4 regions of the Mycolicibacterium tusciae JS617 genome follow, and region 2 is predicted to be linked to each of the others. Evidence: predicted binding sites of a transcription regulator. Region 2 holds the regulator's gene; each other region holds the start of a gene.
What was found. Region 2 encodes LexA, which represses DNA repair genes until DNA is damaged. Its sites were predicted from a motif close to CGAACANNTGTTCG; they were not measured.
Positions count from the first base shown of each region.

Region 1: MYCTUDRAFT_RS0205680 (HNH endonuclease signature motif containing protein) is a predicted target of LexA. The motif match lies at 1,588-1,601, and genes of this name have one in related genera.
Region 3: cofD (2-phospho-L-lactate transferase) is a predicted target of LexA. The motif match lies at 1,448-1,461, and genes of this name have one in related genera.
Region 4: ruvC (crossover junction endodeoxyribonuclease RuvC) is a predicted target of LexA. The motif match lies at 2,235-2,248, and genes of this name have one in related genera.

Region 1 covers NZ_KI912270.1:729,501-733,880, forward strand. The annotation lists gene MYCTUDRAFT_RS0205680 (HNH endonuclease signature motif containing protein) at 15-1,583, opposite strand; gene MYCTUDRAFT_RS0205685 (DUF4032 domain-containing protein) at 1,701-2,960, opposite strand; gene MYCTUDRAFT_RS0205690 (ABC transporter ATP-binding protein) at 3,031-4,113, opposite strand; gene MYCTUDRAFT_RS0205695 (carbohydrate ABC transporter permease) at 4,147-4,380, opposite strand, start outside.
Region 2 covers NZ_KI912270.1:1,641,974-1,646,353, forward strand. The annotation lists gene MYCTUDRAFT_RS0210255 (alpha/beta fold hydrolase) at 1-193, shown strand, start outside; gene MYCTUDRAFT_RS0210260 (PhzF family protein) at 231-917, shown strand; gene nrdR (transcriptional regulator NrdR) at 926-1,396, opposite strand; gene MYCTUDRAFT_RS0210270 (LysM peptidoglycan-binding domain-containing protein) at 1,559-2,008, opposite strand; gene lexA (transcriptional repressor LexA) at 2,229-2,936, shown strand; gene MYCTUDRAFT_RS0210280 (LGFP repeat-containing protein) at 2,933-4,380, opposite strand, start outside.
Region 3 covers NZ_KI912270.1:2,638,455-2,642,834, forward strand. The annotation lists gene MYCTUDRAFT_RS0214955 (DUF3499 domain-containing protein) at 1-353, opposite strand, end outside; gene MYCTUDRAFT_RS0214960 (metallopeptidase family protein) at 527-949, shown strand; gene MYCTUDRAFT_RS42190 (WhiB family transcriptional regulator) at 959-1,375, opposite strand; gene cofD (2-phospho-L-lactate transferase) at 1,669-2,670, shown strand; gene MYCTUDRAFT_RS0214975 (coenzyme F420-0:L-glutamate ligase) at 2,667-4,016, shown strand; gene MYCTUDRAFT_RS0214980 (NUDIX hydrolase) at 4,109-4,380, shown strand, end outside.
Region 4 covers NZ_KI912270.1:1,533,957-1,538,336, reverse strand. The annotation lists gene MYCTUDRAFT_RS0209650 (mechanosensitive ion channel family protein) at 1-231, opposite strand, end outside; gene MYCTUDRAFT_RS0209645 (IS1380 family transposase) at 607-2,013, opposite strand; gene ruvC (crossover junction endodeoxyribonuclease RuvC) at 2,267-2,833, shown strand; gene ruvA (Holliday junction branch migration protein RuvA) at 2,830-3,417, shown strand; gene ruvB (Holliday junction branch migration DNA helicase RuvB) at 3,414-4,380, shown strand, end outside.

The DNA.
Region 1 (4,380 bases), 910 kb from region 2:
TCGACCCAGCGCCATCAGGCGGCGTTGGGTTCCGGCCCGCCGGGTTCGTGAGGATGGTCGTCGGCTAGTAATTCTTCGTCGTATGGTTCGTAATCAGGCGGTCCCTCGAGCCAGTCGTCCTCGAACCATTCGTCCTCGAACGGTTGGGCATCGGCGAGCGGTTCGCCGGCGGGTGGTTCCTTGGCGGGTGGTTCCTTGGCTGACGCGTCCCCCGCGGGTGGTTCGTCGTCGGCGGGTGGGCGGAGGCGTTCGGGGCGGTGGTAGTCGTTGACTCGGGCCTGGCCGGTGTCCAACTGTGGCGGTGGGATCCATTCCACATCGTTGTCAGCATTGATCCGCGTCGTCCAACCTCCCGGGCCGACCATGCGGTTATCCGGCCCGCACGCCAGGCCGAGGTCATCGACGTTGGTGTGGCCGCCATCAGCCCAATCGCGGGCCGCGTGATGGACCTGGCTGCCGTACGCGGGCACCGTGCACCCGGGTTTGGTGCAACCCCCATCACGCGCGATGAGCATGATTCGTTGTGCTGGGGAGGCGGTGCGTCGGGTGCGGAACAGATTTAGTGCCGCACCGGTGGCCCTGTCGAACACCGCCAGGAAGTGATGGGCGTGAGCCGCCATCCGGATCACATCTTTGATCGGGATCACCGTGCCCCCGCCGCTGACACCGACCCCGGCGCGGCTCTCCAAATCCTGCAGCGTGGTACGCACGATGATCGAGGTCGCCAACCCGTTGTGCTGCCCGAGCTCACCGCTTTGCAGCACACTACGACCCACCGCGACCAGCGCATCGTGCTGGCGCTGCGCCAGCGTCCGGTGATCGTTGTCGATCTGGGCCTGCGTCGGAGTGCCCGACACACACGGGTTTTCCTCGGCAGGATTGCACATTCCCGGTGCGGCCCATTTGGCGAAGATCGCCTCATAGATCGCCGCCGCCTCAGGGGTGATAGTGCCTGACAACGGGGTCATCTTGTCGCGGCCCTGCGGGCCCATCCGCACCCCGCGGCGGCGCTGGCGTTCGGTGTCATCGGGTTCGGGACCGTCCTGATCCAGCAGAAACAGGGTCCGCTCGGCCTTGTCCTTGAGTTCCTTGGGCCCCAACCCGATCCCGTGGCCGACCAGATCGATTTCGATCTGCGCGCGCGTCAGCGTGTCGACCGCGGGCGGAATGCGCTCCATCGTCTCGCGCACAATCTTGACGTGCTCACCGTTGATCACCCCGCGCCGTTGAGCCAGCGCGGTGCACGGCAACACCGGATCCAGAGGCTCTCCGGTCAGTGTGCGCCGCGGCCCCAACACCGCGGCCTCATCGAGGCGACGACCCGCCTCCGATGTCGAGATGCGCCACCGGATCGCCAACACCTGACGCCAGGACTTAGCACCCATTTCTTTAGCCGTCGCCTCGGCCTGCAGGCCGGCCAACAAGCGGTGACGTTGGGCCGGCAACTGACACCACAGGGTTTCCAACTCATCGAGCGCCCCCACCAACTCGTCCTTGGTGAGCAAATCGACGGGCAGCGCGGCCAATTCATCGTGGGCGGCGCGCAGCGCGCTCACCGCTGCCTGCACCGCCTCCACTGCCATATCTCGAACATAGGTTCGAACTCTAAGAACACTCTAGGAAAAATTCGAAGAGTTCTCTAAGAACGGAAAGCGTTGTCATGCAGACGAATCCGAGCGACTTTGTCGCTCGATTGTCGCTCACTCATCGTCGAACTGAAGCACCTCGAACGGCTCTGTCGGCACCTCAGCGATGGCCATCTTCGCGGCGGAATCGGTCGGGATGACGCCGCGGGCCAGGGCCGCGAGTGCCTTGTTCGTTCCGACGTCATGGCCTGCCTGCTCACTCAGTAGCCACCGCACCTCGAGCAGGTCGCAGTAGGCCTGGATCGGCGTTCCCTTTTGGTTGACGACGTCGTGCGCGAGGCGCTCGTAGGGGGTCAGCACCTCGATCACCCACAGGCGCGCCGCCGTGGACTCATCGACATCGTGACCCGCCTCTCGGCACAACTGCGCCTGATAGGCCAACAGATCGCCGAGCAGTATCTGCGCCTGTCCCTCGCCCACATTCAGTCCGGTGAGTTGCTGAAGGCGCTGCGCATGGTAGCGCCGATCACCAACGGCGACACGGATTCTGAGTTGGTCCGGGTCATCGCTGACCGGTGCGAGGGTGACTTCGTCGACCGCGAACCCGAGCTCGTTGAGGCGCCGGACGGTTCCCTCGACGCGGTAGCGGTCGGTGAAGCCGAAGACAGGCTCGGCGTGCAGCGTCTCCCAGAGCGTCTCGTAACGGGTTCTGGCCTGCTCCACCTCTGCGATCAACACGTCTTCCAGGGCGGTTTGCCCGAGGCGTTCGGCGAGGTCGACCATTCCCATCGCGACGTTCTCGACCATGATGTCGAGGTCGTGTTCGCGCTGACCCCGGCTCAGAGCGGGATGCACCTCAGAGGTCTCGGCGTCGACGAGCCACGCCTGAAGGATCTGGCCGTCACGGGAGAACAACGTGTTGGCCAGCGAGCAGTCACCCCAGAACACACCGTGTCGGTGCAGCTCAACCAACAAGCCGGCCATCCCGTCCAACAGCCGGGCGCGGTGCTTGGGTTGATCCGGCGGCAACCGCATGAACAGCCGACGATACTGCCAGGACCCCTCGAGATAGCGGGTGACCAGAATCGCGGTGTCGAACTCGGGCTGCACCACCACACCGGCGGGACGCACCGCGGGCAGGCCCATCTCCTCGAGCCGCCGTAGGACGTCGTACTCCTTGGCCGCGATTCGGGGCGGCATGTCCTTGACCGCCCACAGTGCGTTGTCGGCGTCGACGAACTTCACCGGGTGACGGCTGGGCCCCACCGCGATGTCGCGCAACGGGACGTCGGGGACCGTCCACTCGTGAAGCGGCCGATCCCACGGCAGCGCCAGCAGACCCGGAGTCGGTGTGCGGAGCCGGAACTCGCTCATTTTCCCCGGTCGCCCCCTGCGCTACGCGCGTGGGCCCGCCGCTCCTGCCCGCCGGACGGCGCACGCATGCTCAGTTGATACGGTCGCCGGTCTCGGGATGGAACAGATGCACCTTGCCATCCGGCTTCATGCGCAACTCCACGGTGTCAGCGAGCTTCACCGGAGTGCGCGACAGCGACCGTGCCACCAACTGCACGTCGGGGTGCGCGTGGGTGTAGAGGTAGGTCTCGCTGCCCAGGTCTTCGACGAGGTCGATGACCACGTCGATGCCGCCTCCCGGTGACACCTCGAAGTCCTCGGGGCGGATACCGACCGTGACGGTGTCGACGCCGGCGTCGGCCAACTTCGTCAGGTGTTCGCGCTCCAACGGCAACGTGGAGTCCTCGCTGAGTCGCACACCGTCGGAGACGATCGGGGCCGTCAGCAGATTCATCGCGGGTGAGCCGATGAACCCGGCGACAAAGGCATTGGCCGGCCTGTCGTAAAGCTCGCTCGGAGAAGCGAACTGTTGCAGTTTGCCGAACCGCAGAACGGCGACCCGGTCGCCCATAGTCATGGCCTCGACCTGGTCGTGCGTGACGTACACGGTGGTGGTGCCGAGACGCCTTTGCAGCGCTGCGATTTGGGTGCGGGTCTGCACGCGCAGCTTTGCGTCGAGGTTCGAGAGCGGTTCGTCCATGCAGAACACTTGAGGCTCGCGAACGATGGCGCGTCCCATCGCCACGCGCTGACGCTGGCCGCCGGACAGCTTGGCGGGCTTGCGGTCCAGGAACTCGGTGAGGTCGAGGATCTTCGCCGCATCCTCGACTTTCTTGCGGCGCTCGTCGGCGGACACGCCGCGCAGTTTCAGCGCGAAGCCCATGTTCTCCGCGACGGTCTTGTTCGGATACAGCGCGTAATTCTGGAACACCATCGCGATGTCGCGATCCTTGGACGGCACGCCGACCATGTTCTTGCCGCCGATCTCGATGGTGCCCTCATCGATGTCCTCGAGGCCGGCGAGCATGCGCAGCGCGGTGCTCTTCCCGGATCCCGACGGGCCCACCAGGACAACGAATTCGCCGTCTTGGATGTCGAGATTGAGTGCATCGACCGCGAGCTTGTCCGAGCCCTCGTAGATGCAGGTGGCGTTGGTGTAGGTGATGGATGCCATTGGGGTTCTCCGTGTTTGTCGGGGTTTCGGGGGTTACTTGATCGCGCCGAACGAAAGTCCGCGCACCAGTTTGTTCTGTGCGAACCACCCGCACAGGATCACAGGAAGTGCTGCCATGGTTGCGGCCGCCGACAGCACGGCCCAGTACTGACCCTCACCGGCGATGAATCCGACGAGGTACACCGGCATGGTCTGAGCGTTCACCGCGGTGAGGTTGACCGCGAAGAAGAACTCGTTCCAGGCGAAGATGACGCAGATCAGTGCTGT
Region 2 (4,380 bases):
TCACGACGATCCCGACCGCTTCGTCGAGGCGGTGGAACGCTTCATCGGTTCCACCGAACCCGCCGTCTACGACCAGGACTATCTCCGTGGACTGCTGCGAACCGGCATCGAAAAGGGCACGATTTCCGGCCCGGCCGACACGCGGGATGCCGTTCTCGACGCGATGGGCCACGACGAGCGCAGCGCCACCTGACGATTGCGGCGCGACTCCGGTAAGTAGCATCGGGGCCATGGCCATCGACGTAACAGTTCTGCGGGTATTCACCGACGTGGACGGCAACTTTGGAAATCCGCTAGGCGTAGTCGACAACAGCACTGTTGCCCCCACCGATCGCCAGCGGATCGCTACCGAATTGGGTTATAGCGAAACAATATTCATCGATCTACCGGCAGGCGGGTCCAACACCGCGCACGCACGCATCTTCACCCCGGTGGTCGAGTTGCCCTTCGCCGGACACCCCACTGTGGGCGCTTCGTGGTGGCTGCGCGATCAAGGTTCTGCGATCAACACCTTGCAGGTGCCGGCGGGCATTGTGCAGGTCACGTACGACGGCGAACTGACGGCCGTCAGCGCACGCGCGGAATGGGCCCCGGACTTCGCGATCTATGACCTTGCCTCCGTCGACGAACTGATGGCGGCGGATCCCTCCGACTACAGCGATGACGTCGAGCACTATCTGTGGACTTGGCTTGACCGATCGGCCGCAACGATCCGCTCACGCATGTTCGCCAGCCACCTCGGCGTTCCAGAGGACGAGGCCACGGGCGCCGCCGCGGTGCGGATCACCGACTACCTCAGCCGCGACCTCGAGATCGTGCAGGGCAAGGGGTCGATGATCTCCACCGAGTGGAGTCCTGAGGGCTGGGTGCGTGTCGCGGGACGCGTCGTCAGCGACGGCACGAAACAGATCGACTAACGGGCTGTTCAGCTCTGGGCCGGCTGCGGAGACTTGCGATGCTCCCGCAGCGCCTTTATCTCACGCTCGAAATCCTCGGCCGAGGTGAATCCGCGGTAGACGGAGGCGAACCGTAGGTACGCCACCTCGTCGAGTTCTCGGAGTGGCCCGAGTATGGCCAGGCCCACTTCATTGCTCGGCACTTCGGGCGAACCTGTGGCGCGCACGGCGTCCTCGACCTGCTGAGCGAGCAGGTTCAGCGCGTCGTCGTCGACCTGCCGGCCCTGACATGCGCGGCGCACCCCTTTGACGACCTTCTCCCGGCTGAACGGCTCGGTGACACCGCTGCGTTTGACCACGGCAAGCACCGCGGTCTCGACCGTCGTGAAGCGCCGACCGCATTCCGGGCATGATCTGCGGCGCCGAATCGCCTGGCCCTCGTCGGTTTCGCGAGAGTCGACCACTCTGGAATCGGGGTGACGGCAGAACGGACAGTGCATCACCGCTCCTTCGCCGCGCCACAAGACGATTAACTCGAACGCCTCTGAGCCTACCTGCGCAGCGTTGCGCGAGCCCAGATTCGAGTTGATTGGGGCGCATCCGGTGGGTGCATTTGCGAAACTCGCTGTGCGACCGATGTTTTCACCGCTCACAGCGCACCGTCAGGCGATCGGCGCGATCAGCGTCTGGCCGGCGTGAATCGCGACCGTGTCGAGTTGGTTGAGCTCGCGGATCCGGTCGATGACCTGGCTTACCGGCGCGTCGGGGGCGACCCGGCCGGCCACCTGCTGCAGCGTCTCGCCCGTCTGCACCTGGACCACCGCAAGCTTGTCGGGCACGGGGGCGGATTCACCGACCACACCGCCGAATTGCGCCACCAGCCCGAGCCACACGGTGATACCCGCGGCGACAACCGCCAACAGGACCGTGGTGACCGGCGTGATCGGCCGGCGCCGGTGCGAGGCACGTGATACCAGGACGCCGGAGTTCCGATACCGCACCGGGGCACCGCCCGGCCGACGCGACGCTGACCGCCGCCGTGCACCTGCCGGCCGGTTTACCGGCCTGACCACGGGCGTTGCCTGGATCTCCCGAGTGTCGAGAATGGTCATCTTCCTGCCTTCCGGTCCGAGGTCGTTCGCTCTTGTGTTCGAACATACTCGCTCACGTGTTCGATTAATAGAACATGTGATCGAACTGTTGCCAAACGATATCGGGCCCCACCGACAGGTCCGGCCAAGTCCCTGCGCCCGGCTCGGTCCACTCGCAATCAATGCGACACGCCTCGAACACATGTTTGATTATTCGACGGCCACGGGCTACATTCGCGCCATGGACTCCAACAGCGACACCCCCGGCGGCGCGGACAGTACGGGCGGACGCCAAGGGCTCGAAACGGGTCTGACTGAGCGTCAGCGCACCATTCTCGAGGTCATCCGCACATCGGTGACCAGTCGCGGGTATCCCCCGAGCATCAGGGAAATCGGCGACGCGGTCGGGCTCACCTCGACTTCGTCGGTAGCCCACCAACTGCGCACTCTGGAGCGCAAAGGCTTCATCCGCCGAGATCCCAATCGACCGCGCGCAGTCGATGTGCGCAGCGCCGAGGACGTCGCAGCGGCATCGATCGTCACGACCGACGTGGCTGGGTCCGACGCGCTACCGGAGCCGACGTTCGTGCCGGTGCTCGGCCGCATCGCTGCCGGCGGCCCGATCCTGGCCGAAGAGGCCATCGAGGATGTCTTTCCGCTGCCGCGTGAACTGGTCGGCGAGGGCTCGCTGTTCCTCCTCAAAGTGGTCGGCGACTCCATGGTCGACGCGGCAATCTGCGACGGCGACTGGGTGGTCGTGCGTCAGCAGAACGTCGCCGATAACGGCGACATCGTCGCCGCGATGATCGACGGTGAAGCCACGGTGAAGACGTTCAAGCGCACCCGCGGTCAGGTGTGGCTGATGCCGCACAACCCGGCGTTCGACCCGATTTCCGGCAACGACGCCGCGGTGCTCGGCAAGGTCGTGACGGTCCTCCGCAAGGTCTAGCGGGCAAGATCGCCGTCGGCGTCGAAGCCGTTCAGCCTCGCGAGTTCTTCAGTCGCGAACCAGATTTCGGCACTGGCGTCGTCATACAGGGCACTGCCGGGCGCCCAGTACACACCCGCCTTCGTATTCGCCTTGATCGGATATCCGTCCGGCGCCTCGTTCGGGTCGTCGAGCGGCAACACAAATGCCACGCGCTGCGGCGAAGGATCATCGTCGATTTCAATACGGGCGTGACGCCCGGTATCAGTGAGCGGATCACGCGTCATCGCCGCAGCGGCTGCGGCGGTGGCAACGGCCGTTTCGGTGGGAACGCGGGTCGGTGCGGTGTCGACCGCATCCGTATCGTCGTACTCACCTGGCTCGTCTTCGGGAGCAGGCGGCTGTTCCTCGTTCTCCTGGTCTTCCTGATTCCCTTCGATGCCCCCTTCGACCCTCGCCGGCGCTCCCCACAGGTCGTCCTCCGAAGGGGACACATCGCTACTGCCTGGCAGTGAATCCGAGCCCCCACTGGCATACCGGTCACCGAACATCGCCGCGGCATATTCGTCGTCGGTGGTCCCCCGTTCAGGAGCACCGACGGCGGCGCTGTAGGCGGGTTCGCCGTCGCCGTTGAACCGGGATTCGTCATGCACGAAGGAGCCGTCCGCCGCGAAGGGATCCTCCTTGCGCCGCCGCAGCCCGGTTACCAACAACACCACTCCGACCAGGGCCACCAATGGCACGAGGGCCAGCAGCCACCACAAGTTCGGTTTGAACCACTTGTCGCCGTTGGAATCCGATGCCTGCGGGGCGGCGCTCGGCGCGTCAGGCGACTTCTGCCCCGGCACCTCGAGTCCGGACAGTTCGGAAGCCAAATTCGCTGGTTCGGTGGTGAATGTGTTCTTCGATCGGTCCCACGAGACGACGCCGCCGCTGAATCGCTGCGTGACAATGTCACCGGCCTCGGTCTGGTCGGCCATCGGCGCGCCGAGTGCGCCCTTCGCCCCGTCCAGCTTCTCCCAGGCTGCTGCCATCGCGCCACGAACGATCACCGCGCCATGCTCGGGGGTCCAGAAGATGATCGGCTTGTCCTCGGCGGCGAAGCTGGACATGCGACTCTCGGTGGCGAGTCCACCGTCGACCTCGCTGGTGATGGGGAACCCGAGATCGCCCTCCGGCCCACCCACGCTCTCGTACTTGGCCAGCACCTGCCCGGTCACGACGTTCGCACCGGTGGCGGGCGTGTAGAAGATCGTGCCGCCGGCGAAGTTCTGCCTCAGTCCGTCCTTGCCGACGGGGTACGGCTCGCCTTCGGCAGCGCCCAGGGGACCCAGCGCTCCCCCGGCGGCACGCCGGGCTGCACTGATCTCCGCGGCGGGGTCATCGGGAAATTGCAGGTCAGCGAGCTTCGCGGCCAGATCTGGCGGCACGGTGGTGAAGGTCTTCTTCCGGATGTCGTACGACA
Region 3 (4,380 bases), 1.0 Mb from region 2:
GCCGGCGGCGCCATGAGCGCCCCGCCGGGCATCCCGGTGACCGGATCGGAAAACCCCGCGGCCACTCCGTTGATCGGGGCAGAGACATCGCGCCCTTCACGCACCGCGTCGGCCAGCGCCACCAGGTCATCCTCGTCGGGGTGGCTCGGCAGTGGACCCGCGTGGCGAACCAGCTCCCAGCCGCGCGGGGCAGTGATTCGGCCGGCGTGCAGCACGCACAGATCCCACGAGTGCGGCTCGGACACCGTGGCCAGCGGGCCGACGACTGCCGTCGAGTCGGAGTAGACGAAGGTCAGCGTCGCAACTGCATAGTGGGGGCACCCGGGCCGGCAGCAGCGACGGGGAACGTTCACAGCGAGAATCTATCGTGCGCAAACGGCGCACGCCGCCGGACACGCGCGCATCTGAGTGTCGATCTCCAACCGTTACGATCTGTGTCGTTGCGGACGATTTGCGTATTTGGACGAAGGAGCACGCGATAACCGGCATCGGGCGCCGACACTTGCGATCACGCCGCGGCCGCGAGATGCGCGGGCCGCTCATTCCGGCGACGGTGCCCGGCTGGCGCAGCCGCGCCGAACTGTTCGACATGGCCGTGCTGGAGGCTTATGAGCCGATCGAACGCCGATGGCAGGAACGCCTGTCGGCACTCGACATCGCCGTCGACGAAATCCCCCGGATCGCACCCAAGGATCCCGAAAGCGTCCAGTGGCCCGCCGAGGTCATCGCCGACGGGCCTGTCGCGCTGGCCCGGCTGATCCCGGCCGGTGTCGATGTTCGCGGTAACGCGACGCGGGCGCGAATTATGTTGTTCCGCAAGCCGATCGAGCGACGGGCCAAAGACACCGTCGAGCTCTCAGAGCTACTGCATGAAATCCTGGTGGCGCAGGTGGCCACCTATCTGGGAGTCGAACCCTCCGTTATCGACCCCACGATCGAGGATGTGTGAACGGGCCCCTTAGATCACTCCGCGCTTGAGGCGGCGGCGCTCACGCTCGGAGAGGCCGCCCCAGATGCCGAAGCGTTCATCCTTGGCCAGCGCGTAGTCGAGGCACGCGTCGCGCACCTCGCAGCCCTGGCAGATGCGCTTGGCCTCGCGGGTCGAGCCACCCTTCTCCGGGAAGAATGCCTCGGGGTCGGTTTGCGCACACAATGCCTTCTCTTGCCAGAGGTCGTCCTCCGGCGTGAGCATTGCCGGCAATGCCGGGATTACCGGCGCCACATCAATCGGGGCAGGCACCAGACTTAACTGGGGACGCCGCGGCGTCTCGAACGGTGCCGGTCCGGTATTGGTGTGCGGCGCGCTGTCAACTGAGCCGAGTACCCGGTCGTCGAACCGGACCACATGATCGAAATCGCTGAACTCAAAAGACATTTTCCGCCTCCTCACCTGATGTCGTAGATCCGTGAATAGAGCCCCATTGTGTTCTGTGCGGCCATCTCGATTCGAACATATGATCGAATCTCGGTCTGCGACACCGAAACCGGCCGGCCAACCGCGAAATGACACTGGTGTGATTACACACGCGCTAGCTGCCGTGGTCAAGCGTTGGAACAGAAATTCATACCATTCCGTGACCCGAATTCGGCGCGTCGAAATATCGGCGTGTCTGTCACACCCTCGGCCACCTGCCCTCGCTCGGCCCCGACGGCCTAATGTCGGTCACTGTGAAGGTCACGGTTCTGGTCGGCGGTGTGGGCGGCGCCCGCTTCCTGCTCGGCGTGCAGCACCTGTTGGGGCTGGGGCAGTTCGGGGATTCTGCGGACCCCTCACCACACGAGTTGACCGCGGTCGTGAACGTCGGTGACGACGCGTGGATGTTCGGCGTACGGATCTGTCCTGACCTCGACACCTGCATGTACACGTTGGGCGGCGGCATCGACCCAGAGCGTGGCTGGGGCCATCGCGACGAAACCTGGCACGCCAAGGAAGAACTCGCCGCCTACGGTGTGCAGCCCGACTGGTTCGGCCTCGGCGACCGCGACCTCGCCACCCACCTTGTGCGCAGTCAAATGTTGCGTGCCGGATATCCGCTGTCACAGGTAACCGAGGCGTTATGTGGCCGATGGTCGCCCGGTGCGCGATTGTTACCCGCCAGTGACGATCGCAGCGAAACTCATGTTGTCATCACCGATCCCGAGGACGGCGAGAAGCGGGCGATCCACTTCCAGGAGTGGTGGGTGCGCTACCGCGCGCAGGTACCCACCCACAGCTTCGCGTTCGTCGGCGCCGATACGGCGACTGCCGGTCCCGGTGTTGTCGAGTCCATCGAAACCGCCGACGTCGTCTTGGTGGCTCCGTCCAATCCGGTGGTGAGCGTCGGATCGATCTTGAATATCGCAGGCATCCGCGGTGCGCTGCGCACGACGACGGCACAGGTCATCGGCTACTCCCCCATCATCGCCGGTAAGCCGTTGCGCGGCATGGCTGACGAATGCCTTTCGGTCATCGGTGTGGCCAGTACCTCCGAAGCGGTCGGCACCCACTACGGGGCCCGCAGCGGCACCGGCATCCTCGACGGCTGGCTCGTACACGAGGGAGACCACGCCGAGATCGACGGCATCGAGGTGCGCGCGGTGCCGCTGTTGATGAAGAATCCCGCGACGACGGCCGAAATGGTGCGCGCCGGGTTGGACCTGGCCGGGCTGAAGTTGGATCCACGCCAATGACGGAACACGGATCTGCCGCAGCCATCGAAATGATCCCTGTGCCAGGGCTTCCCGAGTTCCGCCCGGGCGACGATCTCACCGCCGCCATCGCGTCTGCGGCGCCCTGGCTACGCGATGACGACATCCTGGTGGTCACCAGCAAGGTGATATCCAAGTGTGAGGGCCGCATCGTAGCCGCACCCGTCGACGCCGACGAGCGAGACGCCCTGCGGCGCAAGCTGATCGATGCGGAGGCAGTGCGAGTACTGGCACGCAAGGGCAAGACCCTGATCACCGAGAACGCTATCGGTCTGGTTCAGGCGGCAGCCGGTGTGGACGGTTCCAACGTCGACTCGGCCGAACTCGCACTGCTGCCCACCGACCCCGACGGCAGTGCCGCGGCGTTGCGGGACGGACTGCGCCAACGCCTCGGCGTCACCGTGGGGGTGGTGGTCACCGACACCATGGGCCGAGCGTGGCGGAACGGACAGACGGACGTCGCGATCGGCGCGGCCGGCCTGACGGTGCTGCATGGGTACGAGGGGTCGGTAGACCGGCACGGCAACGAGTTGATCGTCACCGAAATCGCCGTCGCCGACGAGATCGCCGCCGCGGCCGACCTCGTCAAGGGCAAGCTGACCAACCTCCCGGTGGCGGTGGTGCGCGGGCTGTCCCTGCGAGACAACGGCTCCAACGCCGGCCACCTGGTGCGCGCCGGTGAGGACGATCTCTTCTGGCTGGGCACCGAGGAGGCGATAGCGCTCGGTCGCCTCCAGGCCCAGCTGTTACGGCGGTCGGTGCGCGCCTTCAGCAGTGAGCCCGTGGCACCCGAGAAGATCGAGGCCGCCGTCGCCGAGGCACTCACCGCTCCGGCGCCACATCACACCCGTCCCGTCCGCTTCGTATGGATGCAGGATCCGGCGGTGCGGTTGGCCCTGCTCGACCGGATGAAGGCGAAGTGGCGTGCCGACCTCACGGGCGACGGCCGACCGGCCGACGCCGTCGAGCGCCGCGTCGACCGCGGCCAGATCCTCTACGACGCACCCGAACTCGTCATCCCTTTCTTGGTGCCCGACGGCGCGCACAGCTACCCCGACGCCGAACGCACCGCCGCGGAGCACACGATGTTCACCGTCGCCGTCGGCGCCGCGGTCCAGGCTCTTCTCGTCGCGCTTGCCGTGCGGGGTGTGGGCAGCTGCTGGATCGGATCCACCATCTTCGCCGCTGGTCTGGTGCGTGACGAGCTCGGCCTGCCGCAAGACTGGGAGCCGTTGGGCGCCATCGCGATCGGCTATCCCGAAGAGGGTTCCGGGCTGTCGGGACCACGCGATCCGGCGCCGACGGACGACCTGCTGGTGCGGCGATGAGCGCTTGCGCGAAGAGCAGAGGACTCAGATGAGCGCTTGCGCGAAGAGCAGAGGACTCAGATGAGCGCTTGCGCGAAGAGCACAGGACTCAGATGAGCCTGCACTCGTCGGCGGTCGAGACGTTGACCCAATGGCAGACACCCGATCCGGGTCAGGACACGCTGCGCCACGCCGTGCTGGCGTTCCTGGCCGCGCGTCCCGACGGATGCCTGCGCTCATGCGAGCCCGGGCATGTGACCGGCTCGGCTTTGGTGGTCGACCACACGGGAACTCACGCCCTGTTGACGCTGCACCCGCGGTTCGGCCGCTGGCTGCAACTCGGCGGGCACTGCGAAGAATCCGACGCCGACATCGTCGCCGCCGC
Region 4 (4,380 bases), 110 kb from region 2:
ATCCGACGTCCGCTGGACGGCGATGGTCGCGGCGATGACCATCAGCGTTGCCCGCACCGGCATGCGGGTGAGTTCGGCGACGTCGCAGAGCATGGCGCTGCGGCGGCCCATCCGGCCCAGCACCCAGGACAGAACCACCCCCAACAAAAACGCGGCGGCCATCGCGCCTGCGGCCCACGCCAAGGTGACGGCCAGATTCGTTGCGGTCTGCAGTTCGTTCTCGTCGGGCATTAGGTGAGATCAGCTCCACGGGTCGGGGTCGGGTCTCTTCGCGACGGTAGCGCCGCGCACTGGCGTCGTCACATCGACGGATCGCCGTGTGCGCGCTCAATCGGGCGGAATACCCCTGAGGGCAAGCAAAATACACATCGTGGCAGTTCTCACAGATCCCAACGGCACGGTGTTCTCGCTGGCGGCTCAGCGCTTCGCGGGTTGATTACAAGCACCACGTGCGTGCGATCAACCCCTTAGCCTCGATCCACCGACTGACCTGGTGTGTGGCTGTGAGGTCGGGCTGTCGTTGGTCGTCGGGTTGTGCGCATGAGGTAGCTGCTGGTTTGCCCAGCTTTTCCTCTGCGCTCCGTTCGGGGGCTTTCGGCCAGGTGGTCAGACAGTAGCGGCATTGGGCGGGCTAGGGCCGATGATGTTGTGCCACAGCATGAGCCAGGCCCGAGACCAGGGCCAGTGGGTGGGTAGGTGCAGGATGGGCCGGCGTTGCGGACGGGCGAGTCGCGCGGGAATGTTGACGATCTTGCGGCGCAGTGTGGATCCCCGCGCCCGGCCGTGGTTCTCACCTGCCAGCACCCCGGCGGCGCGCAGCAGGTTGTGGGCGATGGCCGCGCACAGGATCCAGGCGGAGTTCGCCCCGAAGCGGCCCGACGGGATGTGTGCCAGCGGTCCGTCGATCAGGTCGGCGAACACGGTCTCGATGATCGCGTGTTGGCGGTGGGTGATGTCGGCCTGATCGGCGGGCAGGTCGGTGTTGGTGAAGAACGGGTGATATCGCCAGACCGGAAACAGTGCGTCGGGAAACCGGGCGTCTTTGACTCGACGCACGATGAGGCGCGCGGTGATTCGATCGGGGGTGGATGCAAAAGCGGTGTAGGGGATTTCGGCGACTTCGGCATCAGAGATCCAGGCCCCGGTATCGGGATCTTGGACTGCGCCGGGATAAGACACCGGGGTCCAGGCGCTCTCGTCGATGGCGGCCAGCGCGCGTTCCACGGCGGGGTTTCGGATCATCACCAGCGAGAACCGGGCGCCCGCGCGCAGGCAGCTCCGCACCACCGCCCGGTTGCCGTAGGCCGAGTCGCCGCGCACCAGGATCTGCCCGCTGGCTCCGGCGGCGCGGGCGGTTCTGATGGCTTGGGCGACCATGCGCCCGGCACCCTTGGCCGAGGCGGTCTTGCCCGCGCGTAGCCGCATCCCGGCGATCACCGGTGCCGACCCCGCGGTGCTGATGGTGGTGGCCAGCGGTGAGAGTCCCTTGCGCAGGATCTGCTTGCCGGCGATCTTGGTGTGTCCGTAGGAGGCGCCCTGTTTGGCGCGCCCGTAGACCGGACGTAGCAGCGAGTCGATGTCGATGAACACCGACCCCTTGGCGGCATCAGGGAGCAGGTCGACCCTCCCACACAGCGCCACCAGATGGTCACGTAGTACCGATTCGAGTTGGCGGGCGTGACCGAAGGTGAACTCTCGCAACAACGTTCCGACCGTCGACGGTGCGTACACGCCGTCGAAGAGCGTCGTCATGCCGCCGCTGCGGACCAGGTCGATGTCGTCGATGCAGTCCGCGCCCGCGCACATGCCCGCGATCAGCGTGGCCAGTTTCGGAGACGGGTTGGCCGCCCCGGACTTGATCCGCGGCGCGACGATCTGGACCTTCTCCGAGAGAAGCCGAGTCAGCCCGGTCTGCTGGGCCAACGTCATCACCGGTACCAGCCCGGCGCACGACACGAGATGATCGTCATCGAACACCGCTGACTGCGAAGCGAAGCTGTGCGAAACTTGCACTGGAAGTGCCTTTCCGAACTGACCCGATTGTTTGTGTGAGAACTACAATCATCCCAGTTCAGAGGGCACTTTCCTCATTCCGACACCCAGAAAACACCAGGTCAGTCGGTGGATCGAGGCTTAGAGCACGACCGCGCGGCTGATCTTGGGCTTTAGGCGTGAGGCCGGTGACGGGGGCGTGTCGAGCCGCTGAGGTGTCCCTTGTCGGCGTTAAGCTCCTTCGAACAGGTGTTCACAGACAAGGAGCTGGCCCGTGCGGGTGATGGGTGTCGATCCCGGGTTGACGCGGTGCGGGCTGTCCGTCATCGAGGGTGGCACCGGACGGCAGGTCATTGCGCTGGACGTCGACGTCGTCCGGACTCCGTCCGACGAGCCCCTGCATCGTCGGCTGCTGACCATCAGCGACGCCGTCGAGTATTGGATGGACACCCACCGCCCCGATGTCATCGCGATCGAGCGAGTGTTCGCCAACCAGAACGCGAACACGGCGATGGGGACAGCGCAGGCCGGCGGTGTGATCGCGCTCGCCGCCGCCAGACGCGACATCGACGTACATTTCCACACACCCAGCGAGGTCAAGGCCGCCGTCACCGGCAACGGTCGGGCCGATAAGGCGCAGGTCACCGCGATGGTGACGAGAATCCTTGCGCTGCAGACAAAACCGACGCCCGCCGACGCGGCCGACGCGCTGGCGCTGGCGATTTGTCACTGCTGGCGCGCCCCGATGATCGCGCGCATGGCCGCCGCTGAGGCCTTGGCCGCCGAACAGCAACGCAAGTACAAGGCAACGATCAAGGCGAAAGTGAAGGCGGCACGATGATCGCATCCGTTCGCGGCGAGGTCATCGACATCGCCCTAGACCACGTCGTCATCGAGGCCGCAGGCGTCGGATACAAGGTCATGGCGACCCCGTCGACGCTGGCGACCCTGCACCGTGGCAGCGAGGCGCGATTGATCACCGCGATGATCGTGCGCGAGGATTCGATGACGCTCTACGGCTTTTCGGACGCCGATGCCCGCAACCTGTTCCTGACGCTGCTCGCGGTGTCCGGCATCGGGCCGAGCATCGCCCTTGGCGCGCTGGCGATGTACGACGGGCCCACGCTGCGGCGCGCCATCGCCGAGGCCGACATCACCGCGCTGACCCGGATTCCCAAGGTCGGCAAGAAAACCGCCGAGCTGATGGCGCTGAGCCTACGCGACAAGATGGGGGTCATCGCACCGTCCGGTGCCGCCGCGCTCAACGGCCATTCCGTGCGCGGTCCCGTCGTGGAAGCGCTTGTCGGCCTTGGCTTTGCGCTCAAGCAGGCCGAAGAGGCCACCGATAAGGTGCTCGCCAATGAGCCGGAAGCCAACACCACCAGTGCGCTGCGCTTGGCGCTGTCGATGTTGGGAAAGAAGTGACCGGCCGATTCGAGGACGCGGAATCCGAAGACACCTCCGACAGGGAGGTTTCGGCCGCCTTGACCGTCGGCGAGGGGGACATCGACGCCAGCCTGCGGCCCCGGTCGCTCGGTGAGTTCATCGGCCAGCCCCGCGTGCGCGAGCAGCTGCAGTTGGTCCTCGAGGGCGCCAAGAACCGCGGTGGCACACCGGATCACATCCTGCTGTCGGGCCCACCGGGCCTGGGCAAAACGTCACTGGCGATGATCATCGCGGCCGAGCTGGGCACCTCGCTGCGGGTCACCTCGGGCCCGGCCCTGGAACGCGCGGGTGACCTGGCGGCGATGCTGTCGAACCTTGTCGAGCACGACGTGCTGTTCATCGACGAGATCCACCGCATCGCCAGGCCTGCCGAGGAGATGCTCTACCTCGCGATGGAGGACTTCCGCGTCGACGTTGTCGTGGGCAAGGGTCCGGGTGCCACGTCCATACCACTGGAGGTCGCGCCGTTCACGCTTGTCGGGGCCACCACCCGATCGGGTGCGCTGACAGGCCCGCTGCGCGACCGGTTCGGCTTCACCGCCCACATGGACTTCTACGAACCGGCAGAACTGGAGAGGGTGCTGACCCGCTCGGCAGGCATCCTCGGCATAGAGCTACAGGGCGACGCCGGGACCGAAGTGGCGCGACGCTCACGTGGCACGCCGCGCATCGCGAACCGGCTGTTGCGACGGGTACGCGACTTCGCCGAGGTGCGTGCCGACGGCGTCATCACCCGTGACATCGCCAAGTCCGCTCTGGCGGTGTACGACGTCGACGAGCTCGGTCTGGATCGGCTCGACCGCGCCGTATTGTCCGCGCTCACACGCAGTTTCGGCGGCGGTCCCGTCGGGGTATCGACCTTGGCGGTTGCCGTCGGCGAGGAAGCCGCGACGGTCGAAGAGGTCTGCGAGCCGTTCCTGGTGCGTGCCGGGATGATCGCCC